4 regions of the Streptomyces sp. NPDC021080 genome follow, and region 2 is predicted to be linked to each of the others. Evidence: riboswitches for the same ligand, from Rfam matches in the RefSeq annotation. Region 2 holds a riboswitch; each other region holds the start of a gene.
What was found. Region 2 has a riboswitch for thiamine pyrophosphate ahead of ACH4S8_RS33570 (purine-cytosine permease family protein). Riboswitches for the same ligand answer to the same signal wherever they lie in the genome.

Region 1: another riboswitch for thiamine pyrophosphate. It lies ahead of thiO (glycine oxidase ThiO); the one in region 2 lies ahead of ACH4S8_RS33570 (purine-cytosine permease family protein).
Region 3: another riboswitch for thiamine pyrophosphate. It lies ahead of ACH4S8_RS24855 (thiamine ABC transporter substrate binding subunit); the one in region 2 lies ahead of ACH4S8_RS33570 (purine-cytosine permease family protein).
Region 4: another riboswitch for thiamine pyrophosphate. It lies ahead of thiC (phosphomethylpyrimidine synthase ThiC); the one in region 2 lies ahead of ACH4S8_RS33570 (purine-cytosine permease family protein).

The regions. Positions count from the first base shown of each region.
Region 1 covers NZ_JBIRQM010000007.1:220,756-225,604, reverse strand. The annotation lists gene thiO (glycine oxidase ThiO) at 1-1,043, opposite strand, end outside; TPP riboswitch at 1,041-1,153, opposite strand; gene ACH4S8_RS19260 (hypothetical protein) at 1,206-1,583, shown strand; gene ACH4S8_RS19255 (NAD(P)/FAD-dependent oxidoreductase) at 1,616-2,854, shown strand; gene ACH4S8_RS19250 (Rv2175c family DNA-binding protein) at 2,919-3,290, shown strand; gene thiE (thiamine phosphate synthase) at 3,382-4,041, shown strand; gene metF (methylenetetrahydrofolate reductase [NAD(P)H]) at 4,170-4,849, shown strand, end outside.
Region 2 covers NZ_JBIRQM010000016.1:76,129-80,977, forward strand. The annotation lists gene ACH4S8_RS33560 (phospholipase) at 1-461, opposite strand, end outside; gene ACH4S8_RS33565 (alpha/beta fold hydrolase) at 666-1,487, opposite strand; TPP riboswitch at 1,709-1,804, shown strand; gene ACH4S8_RS33570 (purine-cytosine permease family protein) at 1,796-3,196, shown strand; gene thiD (bifunctional hydroxymethylpyrimidine kinase/phosphomethylpyrimidine kinase) at 3,263-4,060, shown strand; gene gndA (NADP-dependent phosphogluconate dehydrogenase) at 4,317-4,849, shown strand, end outside.
Region 3 covers NZ_JBIRQM010000010.1:121,525-126,373, reverse strand. The annotation lists gene ACH4S8_RS24875 (hypothetical protein) at 1-23, opposite strand, end outside; gene ACH4S8_RS24870 (CPCC family cysteine-rich protein) at 512-844, shown strand; gene ACH4S8_RS24865 (DUF4262 domain-containing protein) at 1,062-1,604, opposite strand; gene rlmN (23S rRNA (adenine(2503)-C(2))-methyltransferase RlmN) at 1,921-3,027, shown strand; TPP riboswitch at 3,123-3,228, shown strand; gene ACH4S8_RS24855 (thiamine ABC transporter substrate binding subunit) at 3,353-4,411, shown strand; gene ACH4S8_RS24850 (ABC transporter permease) at 4,522-4,849, shown strand, end outside.
Region 4 covers NZ_JBIRQM010000009.1:225,074-229,922, forward strand. The annotation lists gene ACH4S8_RS23575 (IclR family transcriptional regulator) at 1-532, shown strand, start outside; gene ACH4S8_RS23580 (SsgA family sporulation/cell division regulator) at 634-1,071, shown strand; gene ACH4S8_RS23585 (YibE/F family protein) at 1,154-2,677, opposite strand; TPP riboswitch at 2,749-2,905, shown strand; gene thiC (phosphomethylpyrimidine synthase ThiC) at 2,898-4,718, shown strand; gene ACH4S8_RS23595 (VOC family protein) at 4,774-4,849, opposite strand, start outside.

The sequences.
Region 1 (4,849 bases), on a different contig from region 2:
AGCACGCCGTTGCGGTGGTGGCCGGTGGCCAGCAGCAGTCCGTCCAGCGCGGTCGGGCCGAGCAGCGGCGCGTTGTCGGGCGAGCCGGGGCGCAGCCCCGCGCGGGTCTCCGTGAGCGGCAGCTCCGTGATCCCGGGGACCAGCTCGTGGGCGTCGCGCAGCAGCTCGTACACGCCGCCCGCCGTCACGGTGGTGTCCCAGCCCAGCTCCTCGCTGGTCGCGCCCACCACGAGCTCGCCGTTCTCGCGCGGCACCAGGTAGACGTGGCTGCCGCGCACCACGGCCCGCACGGTGCGGTTCAGGAAGGGCGCGTACCGCGGCGGCACGGTCAGCCGCAGCACCTGCCCCTTGACCGGGCGCACCGGCGGCACGGCGTCGTCCGGGATCCCCGCCAGACGCCCGCTGAGGCTGCCACCGGCGAGCACCACCCGGTCCGCGCCGAGTTCGGTGCCGTCCGTGGTCACGATCCCGGTGGCCCGCTCCCCCGCGACGGTCAGACGCTCCGCCCAGGTCCGGTGCACGGTCACCCCGGCCCGCTCGCACGCGGTGACCAGGGCGGCGGCGAGGCGCCGCGGGTCGATCCGGTGGTCGCCGTCCACCCGCAGACCCCCGCGCACGCCGGGCGCGAGCATCGGCTCCAGACGGCGGCACTCACGGCCGCTCAGCCACTCCGACTCCAGCCCCGAACGGACCTGCAGCGCGTGCAGTTCCCGCAGATGGGCGCGGTCGTCGGCGTCCAGCGCGACGGCCAGCGTGCCGGACCGGCGGTAGCCGAGGTCCTGGCCGGTCGCCTCGGTGAGCTCGGCGGCGAAGTCCGGATAGCGGCGCGCCGAGGCGAGGTTGAGGCCCAGCAGGGTCTCCTCGCCGAAGTGCAGCTCGGTGACGGCGGCCAGCATCCCGGCCGCGACCTGGGCGGCCCCGCCGCCCGGCCCGGGGTCCACGAGCGCGGTGGTGAGCCCGCGCTGCGCGGCCCGCCAGGCCGTGACCAGACCGATGATCCCGCCCCCGACGACGAGGACGTCCGACGAACGTGCAGACGACATGGGCGTCCAGCCCCTCCCTTCGCCGGCATGACCCGGATCAGGTTCGTACGGTCGGAGGCCGTCCAGCCTCCCTCTCAGCCCGGTGCGTCCGGGCTCCCGCGAGTGCTTTACGTTGGCCACCCTAGCCCGCCCCCGTCCGTCTCAGTAAGGGAGCCTCCGCCCATGGCGCGACCGCTCGACGGCCTCGTCCTCGCCCCCGTCGCCGACCAGGCCCCGGGCCAGGTGGGCACCCGCACCCGGTTCGCGTACCACGAACGGGACGGCGTGGTCTGGGCCGACTACGCGGGCGGCGACGTCGTCCGAGGACACCTCGTGGGCACCCGCGAGGGTGACCGCCTCGACTTCCGGTACGTCCAGCTGGGGCACGACGGGACCACCGCGTCGGGCCACTGCGTGTCCCTCGTCGTGGAACTGCCCGACGGGCGGGTGCGGCTGGAGGAGACCTGGACGTGGGAGTCGCGGCCCGGCGCCGGGACGAGCGTGGTCGAGGAACTGCGCGAGACCGGTCGTGTGGAACAGGTCACCGAGCACGTCCGCTGACTGACGGGTTGTCAGGTGCTTATGGTGATCGGGTGAGCGATCAGACGCAGGCACAGTCCCAGTCGCACGGGCTCACGGCACGGCGGGTCGTGGTGGTGGGCGCGGGCATGGCCGGGGTGCAGACCGCGGTCGCCCTGCGCGAGCAGGGCTTCCCGGGCACCGTCACCCTGATCGGCGCGGAGCCGCATCAGCCCTACGACCGGCCGCCGCTGTCCAAGGCCGTCCTGCTGGGCAAGGCCGAGGGCTCCGCCTTCGACGTCGACTTCGAGGCCCTGGACATCGACCTCAGACTGGGCAGCGAGGCGCTCGGCGTGCGCCCCGGCGACCATGAACTGGACACGGACGGCGGACCCGTCCCGTACGACGTCCTGGTCGTCGCCACCGGCGCCGAACCGATCCGGCTCCCCGGCGCCGAGGGCGTGCCCGGGGTGCATCTGCTGCGCACCCTGGACGACGCCGACCGGCTGCGTCCCGTCCTCGCCCGGCAGCACGACATCGTGGTGGTCGGCGCGGGCTGGATCGGCGCCGAGTTCGCCACGGCGGCGCGCGAGGCGGGCTGCGCCGTCACCGTCGTCGAGGCCGCCGACCGGCCGCTCGCCGGGGCGCTGCCGGCCGAGGTGGCCGCGCCGATGGCCGCCTGGTACGCGGACAGCGGGGCCTCGCTGCGCACCCACGCGCGCGTGGAGCGCGTCGAGCCCGGCGCCGTGATCCTGGACGACGGCTCCCGGGTGCCCGCGGACGCCGTCGTGGTCGGGATCGGCGCGCGCCCCGCCACCGCCTGGATCGCCGGCTCCGGCATCGAACTCGGCGCCCACCGGGAGATCGTCGCCGACGACCACCTGCGCACCTCCCTGCCGGACGTCTACGCGGTCGGCGACTGCGCCTCCTTCCCGTCGGGACGCTACGAGGAACGCCTGCTCGTCCACCACTGGGACAACGCCCTCCAGGGCCCGCGCACGGTCGCCCTGAACATCGTCGGCCAGACGCCCGCCGCCTACGACCCCGTGCCGTACTTCTGGTCCGAGCAGTTCGGCCGTTTCGTGCAGTACGTCGGCCACCACGCGCCCGCCGACACCCTGGTGTGGCGCGGCGACCCCGCGGGCGCCTCCTGGTCGGTGTGCTGGCTCCGCGAGACGCGGCTCGTCGCCCTCCTGGCGGTGGGCCGCCCGAGGGACCTCGCCCAGGGCCGCCGCCTGATCGAGGCGGGTGCCATCATGGACCCGGAGCTGCTCGCGGACCCGTCGAGGCCGCTGAAGGGCGCCACGGCCTGATCCCTCGCACCGGGTCGGACGCCCTCGGCTTCCGACTGTCGGTCCGGGATGGCAGGCTTGTCCCGTGACCGAGATTGACGCAAAGACCGATGCTCTCGTCCCCGCCTGGCTCACCCTCCCCGACATCGCCGAACAGCTCGGCGTCGAGGTGACGCGCGTCCGGCAGCTGGTCAAGGAAGGCCAGCTGATCGCCGTACGCCGTGGTGAGAACCGCGCGCTGCACGTCCCCGCCGATTTCATCGACGTGGCCGAGCAGAAGGTGGTCAAGGGCCTGGCCGGCACCCTGACCCTCCTGCGGGACGACGGTTTCTCCGACGAAGAGGCCCTGGAGTGGCTCTTCACCCCCGACCCGACCCTGCCCGGCACCCCCGCGCAGGCCCTGAGCGAGAATCGCGGCACGGAGGTGAAGCGCCGCGCCCAGGCGCTCGCCGTCTGAACCAGTTCGAGACCGTCCGGCACGGGGAGCGCGGCGGCGGGACCATCCCGGCCGCCGCGCTCCCCGCGCACCGACAACGGGGGACCCACGCATGCCCGAGACCGCCGCCACGACCGCGCGGGACCGCCTCGCCGACGCCCGCGTCTACCTCTGCACGGACGCCCGCAGGCGCCAGGGAGACCTGCCCGAGTTCCTCGACACGGTCCTGGCGGGCGGCGTCGACATCGTGCAGCTGCGCGACAAGGGCATGGAGGCGGGGGAGGAGCTGGAGCACCTGGAGGTCTTCGCGGACGCCTGCGCCCGGCACGGCAAGCTCCTCGCGGTCAACGACCGGGCGGACGTGGCCCACGCCGCCCGCGCCGACGTCCTGCACCTGGGTCAGGGGGACCTCCCGGTTCCCGCGGCCCGCGCGATCCTCGGCGACGAGGTGATCGTCGGCCGCTCGACGCACGCCGCGTCCGAGGCCGAGGCCGCCGCCGTCCAGGAGGGCGTGGACTACTTCTGCACCGGCCCGTGCTGGCCCACCCCCACCAAGCCCGGCCGCCACGCACCCGGACTCGGTCTGGTCCGCCACACGGCCGCCCTCGGCACCGCCCGTCCCTGGTTCGCGATCGGCGGCATCGACCTCGGCCGGCTCGACGAGGTGCTCGAAGCGGGCGCCCGCCGCGTCGTCGTCGTACGGGCGATCACCGACGCGGACGATCCGGGCGCGGCGGCGGCGGAATTCGCGAAGCGGCTGCGCGAGGCGTAGGCCCGCGGGCCGCCGGCACGGAGCGTTCCGGCGGGGCCGCTGTCCGAGGGGTGGACAAGAACCCGGCAGATCGGACAAATGCCAGCGGTTCGGTTGGGTGACCGACTCCCTCTGGCTAACCTGCGAGTATGGCCCTCGGATCCGCTTCCACCAGGACTGACCGCGCACGCACCGTGCGCGACATGCTCGCGACCGGCAAGCAGACCTTTTCCTTCGAGTTCTCGGCGCCGAAGACCCCCAAGGGCGAGCGCAACCTGTGGAACGCCCTGAGGCGGGTCGAGGCCGTGGCCCCGGACTTCGTCTCCGTGACCTACGGAGCCGGCGGCTCCACGCGGGCCGGCACGGTCAAGGAGACCGAGCAGATCGTCCTCGACACGACCCTCACCCCGGTCGCACACCTCACCGCGGTCGATCACTCCGTCGCGGAACTGCGCAACATCATCGGGCAGTACGCGGACGCGGGCATCCGCAACATGCTCGCCGTGCGCGGCGACCCGCCCGGCGACCCCATGGGCGAGTGGGTCCCGCACCCCCAGGGTCTGACCTACGCGGCCGAACTCGTGCGCCTCATCAAGGAATCCGGCGATTTCTGCGTCGGGGTGGCGGCCTTCCCGGAGATGCACCCCCGGTCCACGGAGTGGGACCTGGACGTCTCGCACTTCGTCGACAAGTGCCGCGCCGGCGCCGACTACGCGATCACGCAGATGTTCTTCCAGCCGGAGTCCTACCTCCGTCTGCGTGACCGGGTGGACGCGGCGGGTTGCGTGACGCCGGTCATCCCCGAAGTCATGCCCGTGACAAGTGTGAA
Region 2 (4,849 bases):
GAGGCGAGGGCGCCCGGTGATCCGATCGCCAGCTGCGCCGGGTAGTTGGAACCCGCGGACTTGTCCGTGAGCGTCAAGTACCGTTCGGTTCCAGGGGCCTTGAGCCTGTACTGGTCGCTTCCGTCCGGTGCCACCTCCCACGCGGCGTCGGTGCTCGTACAGGCGACGGTCCGGGCCTGGTCGCCCGAGCGGCCCAGACAACTGCCCGCGCTGTCGGCGCTTTCGAGCACGAAGGAGGAGCCGTTCGGGCGCAGGGTCCACTGCTGGTGGTCCTCGTTGCCCTTGGGGTTGTGCTGGACGACCGCCCCCGAACTGTCGGCGGCGTTCAGTCCCGTGACGGCGCTCTGGACGTAATAGGCGCCCGCGGCGGGGACTTCGGCGGCTTTGGCGGGCGCGGGGACGGCGAAGACGGATCCCAGTACGGCGGTGGCGGCGAGCAGGGAGCGTCGGCTCGGTCTCATGGCACGTGATCCCTTCCTGTGGGGAGCATGAGCATGCCATGCAGACATACGCCGGTGGGCATCGACGGGCAGTCGGGGTACAGATCGCGTCAACGGGCGCCGGCGGACGGGAGGGGTGCGGGCCGTGCGACGATCGCGGCTACCCGATCACGATCAACACGGCCTGTACGCGGAGCAGTTGAACCTTCCGCGAGGTCGGGCGGCCTATCGCGTACCGGGGTGCTCGATCCGCGTGACGAACGCGGCGATGTCGGCGACCACCCGTTCGGGCTGCTCCCAGTGGACGGAGTGCCCGGTCTCCGGGTAGGCGAGGAATTCGGCGCCGTGGACCGCGTCCAGGACGGTCTGCTGGTCCTCGCGGGGCAGGAACTCGTCCTGTTCGCCCCAGATGACGAGAGTGGGCACCAGGATGCCCCCGAGGGTCGCGCGGAGATCGGCGTCGAGGAGGCCGCGGACCGTGTCCTTCCAGACGTACGCGGGGAGCTTGAGATTCTCCTCCACCATGGTCTCGACGAACCCCCGGGCGATCGGGCGGGCCACCGTGTCGGCCAGGAAGTCCTCGACGAACGCGCGGGGCACGGGATCGGAGAGGGCTTCCACGGCCTTCGCCGTCCCGACGACCGCCGGCTTGTCCGCGAGGGTGCCGGGGACACCGAGCAGCACCAGCCCCGCGATGCGGTCGGGATGGCTCCCGGCGACGATCCGGGCCGGCACGCCGCCGCTGGAGGCCCCGACCAGGACGGCCCGGGGGATGTCGACCGCGTTCAGGAAGGCCACCACGTCGGCGGCGAAGTCGTCGGGGGTGTAGCCCTCCGGGGGCCGGTCGGCGTCGCCGTGTCCGCGCTGCGTGGGCGCGTAGCCGTGCAGGGACGCCGGCAGACGCCTCAGCAGGGGCTCGAAGGACCACCAGGAGTCCGCCAGGCCGTGCACGAAGACGACCGGTGTACCACTGGGGTAACCGGCTTCGGCGTACGGGAGGGCGAGCCCTTCCCGCACCTGTGCGGACTTCAGGGAGATCACGGTCACGGCACCCTGCCTCCTTCCGCCCGGCCACCGGGGTCCGGGAACCCTGGAGCGGAGCACGAGCGGCGATCACTTCCGACAGTACCGAGTGGCGGCACGCGCCGCGCTGTGAACGGGCCCGCCCGCGCCGTTCGAATGAACCGGAGCACGCGCGGGCGCACGCCGGTCCGGGTGAGTGAGGACCCGCTCCCGCTCCGCCTCCGGGAACGGTTAGTGTGTCCGTCGTACCGGACACGGGGTGCCCCGTCCGAGGGGCTGAGATCACACCCGTCGAACCTGAACCAGTTCATACTGGCGGAGGGATGTCTTCCATGCCATTGGCGCATGTTTCCGGCGGGCTGCCCGCCGACAGCCGGCCCGCCGTCTTCGACGGACGGATGCCCGCCGCACCCGGCGATCTGCGGGTGGAGGGGCACGGCATCGAGCCGGTCCCCGAGAGCAACCGGTACGGCGGGGCCGGACGCCTGTTCACCGTGTGGTTCGCCCCGAACCTGACGATGACGGGTGTGTTCACCGGCACCATCGGCATCGCACTGGGCCTGGACTTCACCACCGCCCTCGCGGCGGTGGTCCTCGGGACCGTGCTCGGCGCGCTGCCCACCGCCTACCTCAGCACCTGGGGCGGACTCACCGGAACCGGCCAACTCCCCCTCGCACGGCTCGCGTTCGGCCGGGCTGTGGTGCTGCCCGGGCTGCTCCAGTGGCTGTCCTCGGTCGCCTGGGACGCGTTGATCGGCCTGTTCGGCGGGGACGCGCTGGCGCGGCTGTGCGGCTGGCCGTTCTGGCTCGGCGTGCTGGTGATGATGGCGGCCCAGGGGGCTCTGGGCGTCCTGGGCTACGAGGCGATCCACCGGCTGCAGATCGTCATGACGTTCGTGCTCGCCGTGGCCTTCGCGGTGATCGCCTGGCGGATGCTCGACGGGGTCCACCCCGCGGCGACCGGGTCCGCGACCGGGGCCGACCGGGGCGGCGCGTTCGTGCTCACCAGCACCATCGCGCTGAGCCTGTCGTTGTCCTGGGCGCCGTACGCCGGTGACTTCAGCCGGTATCTGCCGCGCACGACGTCCCGACCGCGGATGTTCTGGTGCACCCTGCTCGGCCTCGTCGCGTCCTTCGTCGCCGTGCAGGTGCTCGGGCTGTGGGGCGCGTCGGTGCTCACCGACCAGACGGCGGCGGGCGTGGACACGCTGCTGGGCGGCGGTGCCGCGGGCGCGTTCGGGCTGCTGGCCGTGGCACTCGCGGCGGTGTGCAGCAACGCCATGAACGACTACAGCGGTTCGCTGGCCCTGCAGACCCTGGGTGTGCGGATACCGCGACCGGTCGCGGCCGCCCTGGCCGCCGGACTCGGCTTCCCGCTGGTGCTGTGGATGCACGCCGCCGACACCACGGCCCGCTTCCAGAACGTGCTGTTGTTCGTGGGCTATTGGATCCCCGGGTTCGTCGCGATCGTCGTCGTCGACTGGCTGGCCCGGGGGCAGGAGCGCGCCGGCGCGCCCCTCGACATCACCGCCGAGACACCCCGTACGCGTTCCGGATGGCCGTCTCTCGTGGCCTTCACCGCGGCGTTCGGCGCGGCCGTGCCGTTCATGGACACCGGCCTGTACGTCGGTCCGGTGGCCGACGCGCTGCACGGCGCCGATCTCTCCTACTACGTGGCGTTCCTCGTCGCCCTCGCCCTCTACGCCCCGCTGCGGCTGCGCCGCCGCGCCTGAGGGCCGCCCGCCGCTCCGCCGGTCCAGGGTCTTCGTGCCCGAAGCCGTACCCGAGAGGAACACCTCATGACCGCACCGCCCCGCGTCCTGACGATCGCCGGATCCGATTCCGGCGGAGGCGCCGGGATCCAGGCCGACCTGAAGACCATGCTCGCGCTGGGCGCCCACGGGATGAGTGTGCTCACCGCGGTGACCGCGCAGAACTCCGTGGGCGTACAGGGAGCTTGGGAGCTCTCCGAGGAAGCCGTGCGGGCCCAGTACCGCAGCGTGGTCGACGACATCGGCGTCCAGGCCGTCAAGACGGGGATGCTCTCGTCGCCCGGACTGGTCACCACGGTCGCCGAGTTGCTGTCCGACGTGGGCGCCCCGGTCGTCGTGGACCCGGTGAGCGTCTCCAAGCACGGGGACCGGTTGCTGGCCGACGACGCGCTGGACGCCGTACGGACCCGGCTGCTGCCGCGCGCGACCGTGGCGACCCCGAATCTCGACGAGGTCGCCCAGCTCACCGGGCTGAAGGTGGACGACGAAGCGGGCATGCGCCGGGCCGCCGGTCTGCTGCTCGCGTTCGGTCCCCGGTGGGTGCTGGTGAAGGGCGGCCATCTGCCGGGGCAGGCGGTCGATCTGCTCACCGACGGAACCGCCGAGCACTGGCTGCGCGCCCCGCGCCACGACAACCGGCACACGCACGGCACGGGGTGCACGCTCGCCTCGGCCGTCGCGGTGGGCCTGGCCGAGGGCCTCGACGTGCCGGAGGCCGTACGGCGGGCCAAGGCGTACGTGACGGCCGCGATCGAGGCCGGTTTCGCGCTCGGCGCCGGCATCGGTCCGGTGGACCACGGGTGGCGACTGCGCCGGGACGGCTGAACCCCTCCCGGGCTGCCCCTCTCCGGTCCGGCGCCCGAGGCTCCCGCACGGCCGGCCCTACCCCGGCCGCGGCCCTTCGTGCCCGCACGGCCCCGTCTCACGGTGCTGCGCGTCCGCTGCCTCGAAGGTCCCGCACAGCTCCTGCCCCGGACGCTGAACACCCCGGCCCCTCCCGGCGTACTGATCGGCACAGCGACAGTCGTCTGCCCGCCCGTCGGGTACGCGGACAGGCAGATCCGGATCCAAGGAGCACATCATGAAGGCGACCGCGCAGATCGGCGTCACAGGGCTCGCCGTGATGGGCCGCAATCTGGCCCGCAACTTCGCCCGGAACGGTTACACCGTCGCCGTCCACAACCGGACGCCCGCGCGCACCAAGGCACTGGTCGAGGAGTTCGGGCACGAGGGCGCCTTCGTCGCGGCCGAGTCGGCCGAGGACTTCGTGGCGGCGCTGGAGCGCCCCCGCCGCCTCATGATCATGGTGCAGGCGGGGGCCGCCACCGACGCCGTCATCGAGGAGTTCGCCCCGCTGCTCGAAACCGGCGACATGATCATCGACGGCGGCAACGCCCACTTCTCCGACACCCGGCGCCGTGAGCAGTCGCTGCGCGAGCGCGGCATCCACTTCGTCGGCGCCGGGGTGTCCGGCGGCGAGGAGGGCGCCCTCAACGGGCCGAGCATCATGCCCGGCGGCTCCCCGGAGTCGTACGCCTCCCTCGGCCCGATGTTCGAGTCGATCAGTGCCAAGGTGGACGGCGAGCCCTGTGCCACGCACATCGGCACCGACGG
Region 3 (4,849 bases), on a different contig from region 2:
TTGAGGCGGCGGTTCTTGATCACGCGATTCCTTCTGTGGATCGTGCCCAACTAGGCTTGTACAGCGAGGTGTTGACAAGCCAAGAGGCTAGCCACGACGGATGTGTCGATCAAGCACCTGTTCGATATGGTCACTTGACCGAGAGGGGGAACGCCACCTGACGGAGGCGTCCCCCGCGCGCTCGGGACTGCGAACGTGAAGGACGCAAACCTCTTGGTTCCACGCCTGCCGGGTGCTCCCGGTCAAGTTCCGCCGGACGGGACCTGGTTGGCGCCTCACCTCGGAGGCCGGAGGAACGACGCCGGTCCGGAGTACCCCCGACACCTCGGCAGCCGCAACAACCTCGCCGCCGTAGTGGCGTAGCGAGTGCGGGCCCGGGTGGAGAACGGCAACACGCTGATGGGCCGGTCGGCCCCGGGACGTCAGGCGGACACGGGCCGGCGGCTCTCCAGGTTTGTGCGACAGGGGTCCCGAGTGTTCTGAGCACCGATGCGGCAGTGACAATGCCGCCATGCTGGAACCCTTCATGAACGTTGTCGGTGGACCCGAAGACGGGCCGTACCGGTGCCCCTGTTGCGGCTACCTCACCCTGGGGCAACGAGGGGGCTTCGAGATCTGCCACGTCTGTTTTTGGGAGGACGACGGTCAGGACGAGCACGATGCCGATGAGGTCCGAGGTGGCCCGAACGGTTCGCTGAGCTTGACCAGGGCTCGGGAGACCTTTCGAACCGTCGGAGCTTGTGACCCCCGATTCACCCAGTCGGTTCGTGACCCGATCCCGGAAGAGCGTCCGGACAGCGGCCGGAGCTACGGCACCGGGACTCTGAAAAGCGCGTGGGAGTGATCTGCCCGTGCCCCTGCCGTGCCCGTTCGGTCGGGAAACAGCGGGGAGCCGCGGTCGCCGACGGACAACGCCCACGAGAACGGCTCCTGACCGAGTTACCTGGTCAGGAGCCGTTCACCTGCGGTGGGTGTGGGATCTGAACCCGCGGCGACTCGCGCCGCGACGGTTTTCAGGATCGCTCGAGCGGGTCGGCCCGACCATGGAGATTCCATCGACCTCACGTGATTTCGGTCCACGGGCCGGTGGTCTCCTCCTTTGGAATCCAGAGCAGTGGTTGCCCCGTGCGGCAGCGCTCGTCCGCTCCCTCTTCCCAAGGGAAGCGCCCGGCCTTGTCCGGCCAGAACAGCTGCGTGATCGGCAGCGGCGGGGTCTGGTAGAAGTCGATGCCTGCGCCGAAGAAGTCGTGGTACCAGCTGGGATGTACGGGCCGAATGGCCACGTCGTAGCCGTTGAGGACGTCTCCCCGGCGCTGGTCGGGCTCGAGCGGGTTGCCGTCACGTATCGCTGCCCCAGCGGCGTTCACCACGCGCATCGCGGTCTGCGACGGCAGGCCGAACACGCTTACCTCGGGACTGCGCAGTGTGTGCCAGAGACCGATGGAGTAGCCCCAGTCGCCGGGGGCGTCACCGCCGGCCACGCCCATGACGTGCCAGCCGAAGTCCGCGACGCTCTTGGCTGTGCGGCTGTCGCGTTCCTCCGACACGGGGCCGCCCCATTCCGTCGGGGCGCAGAGGAGGCAGAAGCAAGAGGCGTCGTCCATCCGAGGAGAATATGCCTGCTCGGACAGGAGGCCGTTTCCCGGGACAGGCGTACGGCAGCGAAGCACCGCAACCCCGGCAGCCGCCCCCGACCGGTAGCGTCCCTCCGGGGCTGTCGTGCTGCGCCATGGGGAGTCCGCGGACGATGTGGTGAGGGAGCGCATTGATCTTTGAGCGCACGTGGCGCGGACAGCGACCGCTGGGCCGTCTCTGGGCCGTGAAGCGTTGACCGACGGTGACAGGGGACGCCGGAGGGTGACAGGTCCCTCGTCCATCTGACCTGGGCGGGGTCAAACGATCTGCGACACTGGTAACGCCATGCCTAAGCCCGGAGAACTCACCTTTGTCGCGCCGCGCGGAGCCAAGAAGCCGCCGCGGCACCTCGCCGATCTCACGCCCGCCGAGCGCAAAGAGGCGGTTGCCGCGATCGGTGAGAAGCCGTTTCGTGCCAAGCAGCTCTCGCAGCACTACTTCGCCCGGTACGCGCACGACCCCGCCGAGTGGACGGACATCCCGGCCGCCTCGCGCGGCAAGCTCCAGGAAGCGCTGCTTCCCGAGCTGATGACGGTCGTCCGGCACCTGTCGACCGACCAGGACACCACCCGCAAGACCCTGTGGCGGCTCTTCGACGGCACGCTCGTCGAGTCCGTGCTGATGCGCTACCCGGACCGGGTGACCATGTGCATCAGCTCGCAGGCCGGCTGCGGGATGAACTGCCCGTTCTGCGCCACCGGACAGGCCGGCCTCGACCGGAACCTGTCGACCGGCGAGATCGTGCACCAGATCGTCGACGGAATGCGGGCGCTGCGTGACGGCGAGATCCCCGGGGGGCCGGCGCGGCTGAGCAACATCGTCTTCATGGGAATGGGCGAGCCGCTCGCCAACTACAAGCGCGTGGTCGGGGCGATCCGGGCCCTGACCGACCCCGAGCCGGACGGCCTCGGGCTCTCGCAGCGCGGTATCACGGTGTCGACGGTCGGGCTGGTCCCCGCCATCAACCGGTTCTCGGACGAGGGCTTCAAGTGCCGGCTCGCGATCTCCCTGCACGCCCCGGACGACGAGCTGCGCGACACCCTCGTCCCCGTGAACACGCGGTGGAAGGTGCGCGAGGTGCTGGACGCGGGCTGGGGGTACGCGGACAGGTCAGGGCGGCGTCTGTCCATCGAGTACGCCCTGATCCGCGACATCAACGACCAGGCGTGGCGTGGTGACCGTCTCGGGCGGATGCTCAAGGGCAAGCCCGTGCATGTCAACCTCATCCCGCTGAACCCGACCCCGGGCTCGAAGTGGACCGCGTCGCGGCCCGAGGACGAGAAGGCGTTCGTCGAGGCGATCGCGGCCCACGGTGTCACGGTGACCGTCCGGGACACCCGGGGCCAGGAGATCGACGGAGCGTGTGGTCAGCTCGCCGCGACCGAGCGGTAGTCTGAACCGAGCCGGGCCGTCGTCCATCGCGTGGTCCGGCGGCACCATCGCCGGACATGGACATGGACCGGCATCTTTCACCGTCCGACATCTTCATATTCCGACAGGGGAGCGCCACAGCGCTGAGAGTGCGGGACAGACCGCAGACCCTCTGAACCTTGCCCAGGTCATTCTGGGTAGGAAGTTCGGTCCTTACTCAAGCTGTTGCGCCCTGCCCGGGAACCGTCAGAGGTCCCGGGCAGGGCCGCGTCTCTTCCTGGTCACCCAGGAGGAATCAGTGAGCATCACCACCACCACGACCGGCAGCGGCAGACGGTTCGCGGCCATGGCCGTCGGCCTCGGCCTCGTCGCGCTGCCCGCACTGTCCGCGTGCGGCTCGTCCGGCGCCGCCGGCTCGGGCGACTCGAAGACGATCACGCTCGTCAGCCACGACTCGTGGCTCGTGTCGAAGAACGTGCTGGCGGACTTCGAGAAGCGGTCCGGCTACAAGGTCCGCGTCCTCAAGGACGGCGACGCCGGGCAGGCCGTGAACAAGGCCGTCCTGACCAAGGACAACCCCCAGGGCGACGTGTTCTTCGGCGTCGACAACACCCTGCTCTCCCGCGCGCTCGACAACGGGCTCTTCCAGCCGTACACGGCCAAGGGAGCGGACCAGGTCCTGCCCCCGTACCGGACCGACCAGGCCAAGCACCGGGTCACGCCCGTCGACACGGGTGACATCTGCGTCAACTACGACAAGGCCTGGTTCGACAAGCACAAGATCGCGCCGCCGCGGTCCTTCGACGACCTGGTCAAGCCCGCGTACAAGAACCTCCTCGTCACCGAGAACGCCGCCACCTCCTCGCCCGGCCTCGGCTTCCTGCTCGGGTCCGCCGCGCACTACGGCGACCAGAACTGGCAGGGCTACTGGAAGAAGCTCAAGGCCAACGGCGTCAAGGTCGTGGACGGCTGGGAGCAGGCCTACAACGAGGAGTTCTCGGGGTCCGCCGGCGGCAAGAAGGCCAAGGCCGACCGGCCGCTCGTCGTCTCGTACGCCTCCTCGCCGCCCGCCGAGGTCATCTACGGCGACCCCAAGCCCGCCACGGCCCCCACCGGGGTCGCGGACGGCACCTGCTTCCGGCAGGTGGAGTACGCGGGTCTGCTCAGCCACGCCAAGAACGCCAAGGGCGGCAAGGCGTTCCTGGACTTCCTGCTCACCAAGGAGTTCCAGGAGGACATGCCGCTCAACATGTTCGTCTACCCGGTGCGTGAGGGTGCGCGGGTGCCGGCCGAGTTCACGCGGTTCGGTCCGCAGGCCAAGGACCCCGAGACCATGGCGCCCGCGAAGATCGCCGCCGACCGCGACCAGTGGGTCAAGTCGTGGACCTCGCTCGTACTGAAGTAGCCGACAGGCCCGAGGCGGCCGACGGGGCCGGTGGAACAGGAGAGGCCGGCCCCGCGGACGCGGCCTCGCGCCGCGCGCGCCGCCGAGGGAACGCGGCGCGGTTCGCCCTGATGGCGCTGCCCGTCGCGTTCTTCGCGGTGTTCTTCGCCTACCCCGTCGCCGCGATCGTCTCGCGCGGGCTCCACGGGGACGGCGGCTGGCAGCTCGGCCGGATCTGGGACGTCGCGACCCGGTCCGACATCCGGCACGTGCTGTGGTTCACCACCTGGCAGGCGCTCGCCTCGACGGCGCTCACGCTGCTGGTCGCGCTCCCCGGCGCGTATGTCTTCGCGCGCTTCGACTTCCGGGGAAAACAGATCCTCCGGGCCGTGGTGACGGTGCCCTTCGTGCTGCCGACCGTGGTCGTCGGCACCGCGTTCCTCGCGCTGGTCGGCCGGG
Region 4 (4,849 bases), on a different contig from region 2:
CAGCGGAGCCCGGCAGAAACGTCGCAGCACCATGCGGGACATGCTCGCGCACTGGCGCGACGCGATCGGGGCCCCCGTGTACTACGCGGTCTACCGCGAGGGCGAGATCGAGGTCATGCATGTCGCCGACACGCTCGCGAACCCCGCGGTCCAGGAGTGGGCCGACTTCCGCGAGACCGGGCACGCCCATGCGGTCGGCCAGTGTCTGCTGGCCCAGCTGGACGACAAGTCCCGGCGTGACCACCTCGACCGCTACCCGGTGCGGTCGCTCACCCCGTACACGGTGCGTGACAAGGACCGTCTGCTGAGGCGCCTGGAACGGACGGGGCGGATGGAGCCGGTGATCGAGCGGCAGGAGTACGCGCTGGGCACGGTCTGTGCCGCGATCCCGGTCACCGCGGGCAGTTCGGCCGCGGCGGTGGCCTTCTCCCTCCCGTCCCACCAGGGTGAGCGGCTGATGCCCGTGGCGCGGAGGCTGCAGAGCGAGGTCGGCGGACTGCTAACAACACTCGCCATCTCTATCAGTATCTGAAAACTCACTCCTTGTAATGCGACATGTACGTTGAGCAATATTTCCAGCAGTGTCAGGTGGGACGACTCCTGGCCAGTCGACGGCAAACGACGGGGTAGGCGATGCGCGAGTCGGTACAGGCAGAGGTCATGATGAGCTTCCTCGTGTCCGAGGAGCTCTCCTTTCGCATTCCTGTCGAGCTGCGCTACGAGACCTGTGATCCGTATGCCGTGCGGCTGACCTTCCACTTGCCCGGCGACGCGCCTGTGACCTGGGTGTTCGGGCGAGAACTGCTGATCGACGGGGTGGGCAGGCCCTGTGGTGACGGCGATGTGCACATCGCTCCGGCCGAACCGGAGGCGCTCGGCGAGGTGCTGATCCGGCTTCAGGTCGGCGGCGATCACGCGCTGTTCCGGTCCGGGACCGCGCCGCTCGTCGCGTTCCTCGACCGGACGGACCGGCTCGTTCCGCTCGGGCAGGAACGCTCCCTCGAGGGTTTCGACACGTCCCTCGACGCCGTGCTCGACCGCATTCTCACGGAGGAGCAGAGCGCGGGCTGAAGCCTCGGCGGCCGGGAGCGGAGTAACGCTTCCTCACAAGGGCCGCCGGTGCAGGACGGTTTCAAGGTTTCTGCGGGACGGGTCAGTGCTTGCGGCGACGTCCCTTCCCGCTCCGGGCCGGCGTCCCGGCGGCCGCGGGCTGAGCGGGGACGGCCGTGCCGCCCACGCGGTCCGCGGCGACCACCAGGGCGGCCAGCGCGGTCGTCACCGGCACCGCGGCGACCAGACCGATCGACCCGACCAGCGTGCGCACGATCTCCTCGGCGACCAGTTCGCTGTTGGCGACCGTGCCCACGCTGCTCTGCGCGATCGAGAAGAGCAGCAGCAGCGGCAGTGCGGCGCCCGCGTAGGCCAGGACGAGCGTGTTGACGACCGACGCGATGTGGTCGCGGCCGATCCGGATGCCCGCGCGGTACAGACCGCGCCGGCCCATCGTGGGGTTCGCCTCGTGCAGTTCCCAGACAGCGGACGTCTGCGTCACCGTCACGTCGTCCAGGACACCCAGCGAACCGATGATGACGCCGGCCAGCAGGAGGCCGCTCATGTCGATGGACGGGTACAGACCGTGGATCAGGCCGGTGCTGTCGTCGGTGTTGCCGGTCAGTACGGCCCAGTCGATGAAGACCGAGCCGAGGAGGCCGATCAGCACCAGCGAGAGCAGGGTGCCGACCACCGCCACGGAGGTACGGGCCGACAGACCGTGACACATGTAGAGCGCGATCAGCATGATCGCGCTGGACCCGACAACGGCCACCAGCAGCGGGTTCGAGCCCTGCAGGATCGCGGGCAGGATGAAGAAGTTGAGGATCAGGAAGCTGATGGCCAGGGCGACCAGTGCCATGACACCGCGCATGCGGCCGATCACCACGACGACCACCGCGAAGATCACGGAGAGCAGCGTCAGGGGCAGCTTCCGGTTGGCGTCCGTCACCGAGTACTGCAGGTCCTTGGGGGCGGAGGGCTCGTACGCGACGACGACCTTCTCGCTCTGGTGCAACTGCCGTGACTGATCAGGCTGAACGATCTCGGTGAAGGTGCGGCCCTTGTCCTTTCCGGTGTCGATCCGGACCGTCGCCTTCTTGCATTCCCCCGTCGTCCCGCGCCGGGCGGAGGAACCCCCGGCGGCGGAGCCGGCGGCCGTCGCGGACCCCGAGGAGGCGTTGACGGACTTGCAGTCCACCTGGTCGATCTTCGTGACCGTCGCCTGCTGGGTCTGCCGGTCGAAGCCGACACCGGTGCGCTCGTGGGCAGGAGCGCCGCCGGGCCACAGCACCACGAGACCCACCGCGACCGCGGCCGCGAAGGGGATCAGTACCGCGGCGATGACCTTGCGCAGATGCTTGGAGACCGGCGCGGCGGGACCGTGGCTGTGGGAATGTCCGTGCCCACCGCTCGCGGGCTCGTCGCGCCCGCGCCGGGGACCCGGCCCGTGCCCGTCGTCGAAGCCGAGGTGATCACTGCCCGGTCCATGCCCGTGCCCGTGCCCGTGCCCGTGCTCGTGCTCATGTCCAGGGCCGTGGCCGGAGCCATGCCCGCGGCCGCCGTCGGAGCCGGGGCGCCGCGGTGGCTCGGACGAGGGGAACGGGTGCTGCCGGGTCGTCGTCACCGCCCGATCATCGCAAGAACGTCAAGGGCCCCCTGTTCACCGCGCCAGACATGACGCTAGCGTGGAGGCACCTTTGCACACGCGGGAGCTCGGAGCACCGGGCTGAGAGGGCGCTGACCTCCGTCTTCGCGATGTTTCACATGAAACATCGGCGATCGGAAGCCGCTGCGTCGACCGCTGAACCTGTTACCGGGTAATGCCGGCGTAGGGAGTAGGTCTCATGACCGACAAGGATGTACGCACGCCTGCCTCCAGCCGGACGGACGGGGCTTCCCCGCCGTTCGCGAACGGCGGGGACGGAAAGTCCATCGGCTGGCACAAGGCCTATGTCGGGGGTACGCGCCCCGATCTGCGGGTGCCGGTCCGCCAGGTGCACCTCACCAACGGGCAGTCCGTGACGCTGTACGACACCTCCGGCCCGTACACCGATCCGACGATCGACACCGATGTGCGCCGGGGGCTGGCGCCGCTGCGCGAGAGCTGGATCATCGCCCGTGGGGACACCGAGGAGTACACGGGCCGCCCTGTCCGTCCCGAGGACGACGGGATCAAGCACACGTCCCCGCGTGGAGGACTGCGCAACCTCGACGCGGTCTTCCCCGGCCGGCCGCGCCAGCCGCGCCGGGGGCGCCCCGGACAGGCGGTCACCCAGCTCGCCTACGCGCGGCGCGGTGAGATCACGCCCGAGATGGAGTTCGTGGCGGTCCGGGAGAACGTCGATCCCGAGGTCGTACGGGAGGAGATCGCCGCAGGCCGGGCGGTCCTGCCCGTGAACGTCAACCATCCGGAGATCGAGCCGATGATCATCGGCAAGCGGTTCCTCGTGAAGGTCAACGCCAACATCGGCAATTCCGCGGTCACTTCCTCCATCGAGGAGGAGGTCGAGAAGATGACCTGGGCGACCCGCTGGGGCGCCGACACGGTCATGGACCTGTCCACCGGGCGCAACATCCACACCACGCGGGAATGGGTGCTGCGCAACTCCCCCGTACCCATCGGCACCGTGCCGCTCTATCAGGCACTGGAGAAGGTCGACGGTCGTGCCGAGGAACTGACCTGGGAGATCTACAAGGACACCGTCATCGAGCAGGCCGAGCAGGGCGTGGACTACATGACGGTCCACGCGGGGGTGCGCCTGGCGTATGTGCCGCTCACCGCGAACCGCAAGACCGGCATCGTCTCGCGCGGCGGCTCGATCATGGCCGCCTGGTGCCTCGCGCACCACAAGGAGTCGTTCCTGTACGAGAACTTCGAGGAGCTCTGCGAGATCCTCGCCGCGTACGACGTCACCTACTCGCTCGGCGACGGGCTGCGGCCGGGTTCCATCGCGGACGCCAACGACGCCGCGCAGTTCGCGGAGTTGAGGACGCTCGGGGAACTCAACAAGGTCGCGAAGCGTTTTCAGGTACAGACGATGATCGAAGGCCCGGGGCACGTCCCGATGCACAAGATCAAGGAGAACATCGACCTTCAGCAGGAGATCTGTGATGAAGCTCCGTTCTATACCCTCGGCCCGCTGACGACGGACGTCGCGCCGGCGTACGACCACATCACCTCCGGCATCGGTGCCGCGATGATCGCCTGGTGGGGCACGGCCATGCTCTGCTACGTCACGCCCAAGGAGCACCTGGGCCTGCCCGACCGTGACGACGTCAAGACCGGCGTCATCACCTACAAGATCGCGGCCCATGCCGCCGACCTCGCCAAGGGGCACCCGGGTGCGCAGGAATGGGACGACGCGCTCTCCGACGCCCGCTTCGAGTTCCGGTGGGAGGACCAGTTCAACCTGGCCCTCGATCCGGACACGGCGCGGGAGTTCCACGACCGGACGCTGCCGGCCGAGCCCGCCAAGACGGCCCACTTCTGTTCCATGTGCGGGCCGAAGTTCTGCTCGATGAAGATCAGCCAGAACATCAACGAACGGTTCGGCGGTGACGTGGCCGAGGGAGCCTCGGCCGAGGAGATCTCCGCGGGCATGCTGCAGAAGTCCCGGGAGTTCGCGGAGGCGGGCAACCGCGTGTACCTGCCGCTGGCCGACTGAGCCGCTCCACGAGGACGCGGTCCGGGGGTGCCCCCGGACCGCGTCCTCGGCAGGCTCACGGTGTGACGTCCTCGGGGTACCAGCGCAGCTCGACGGTGTTGCCGTCCGGGTCCTGGACGTAGACCGAGGTG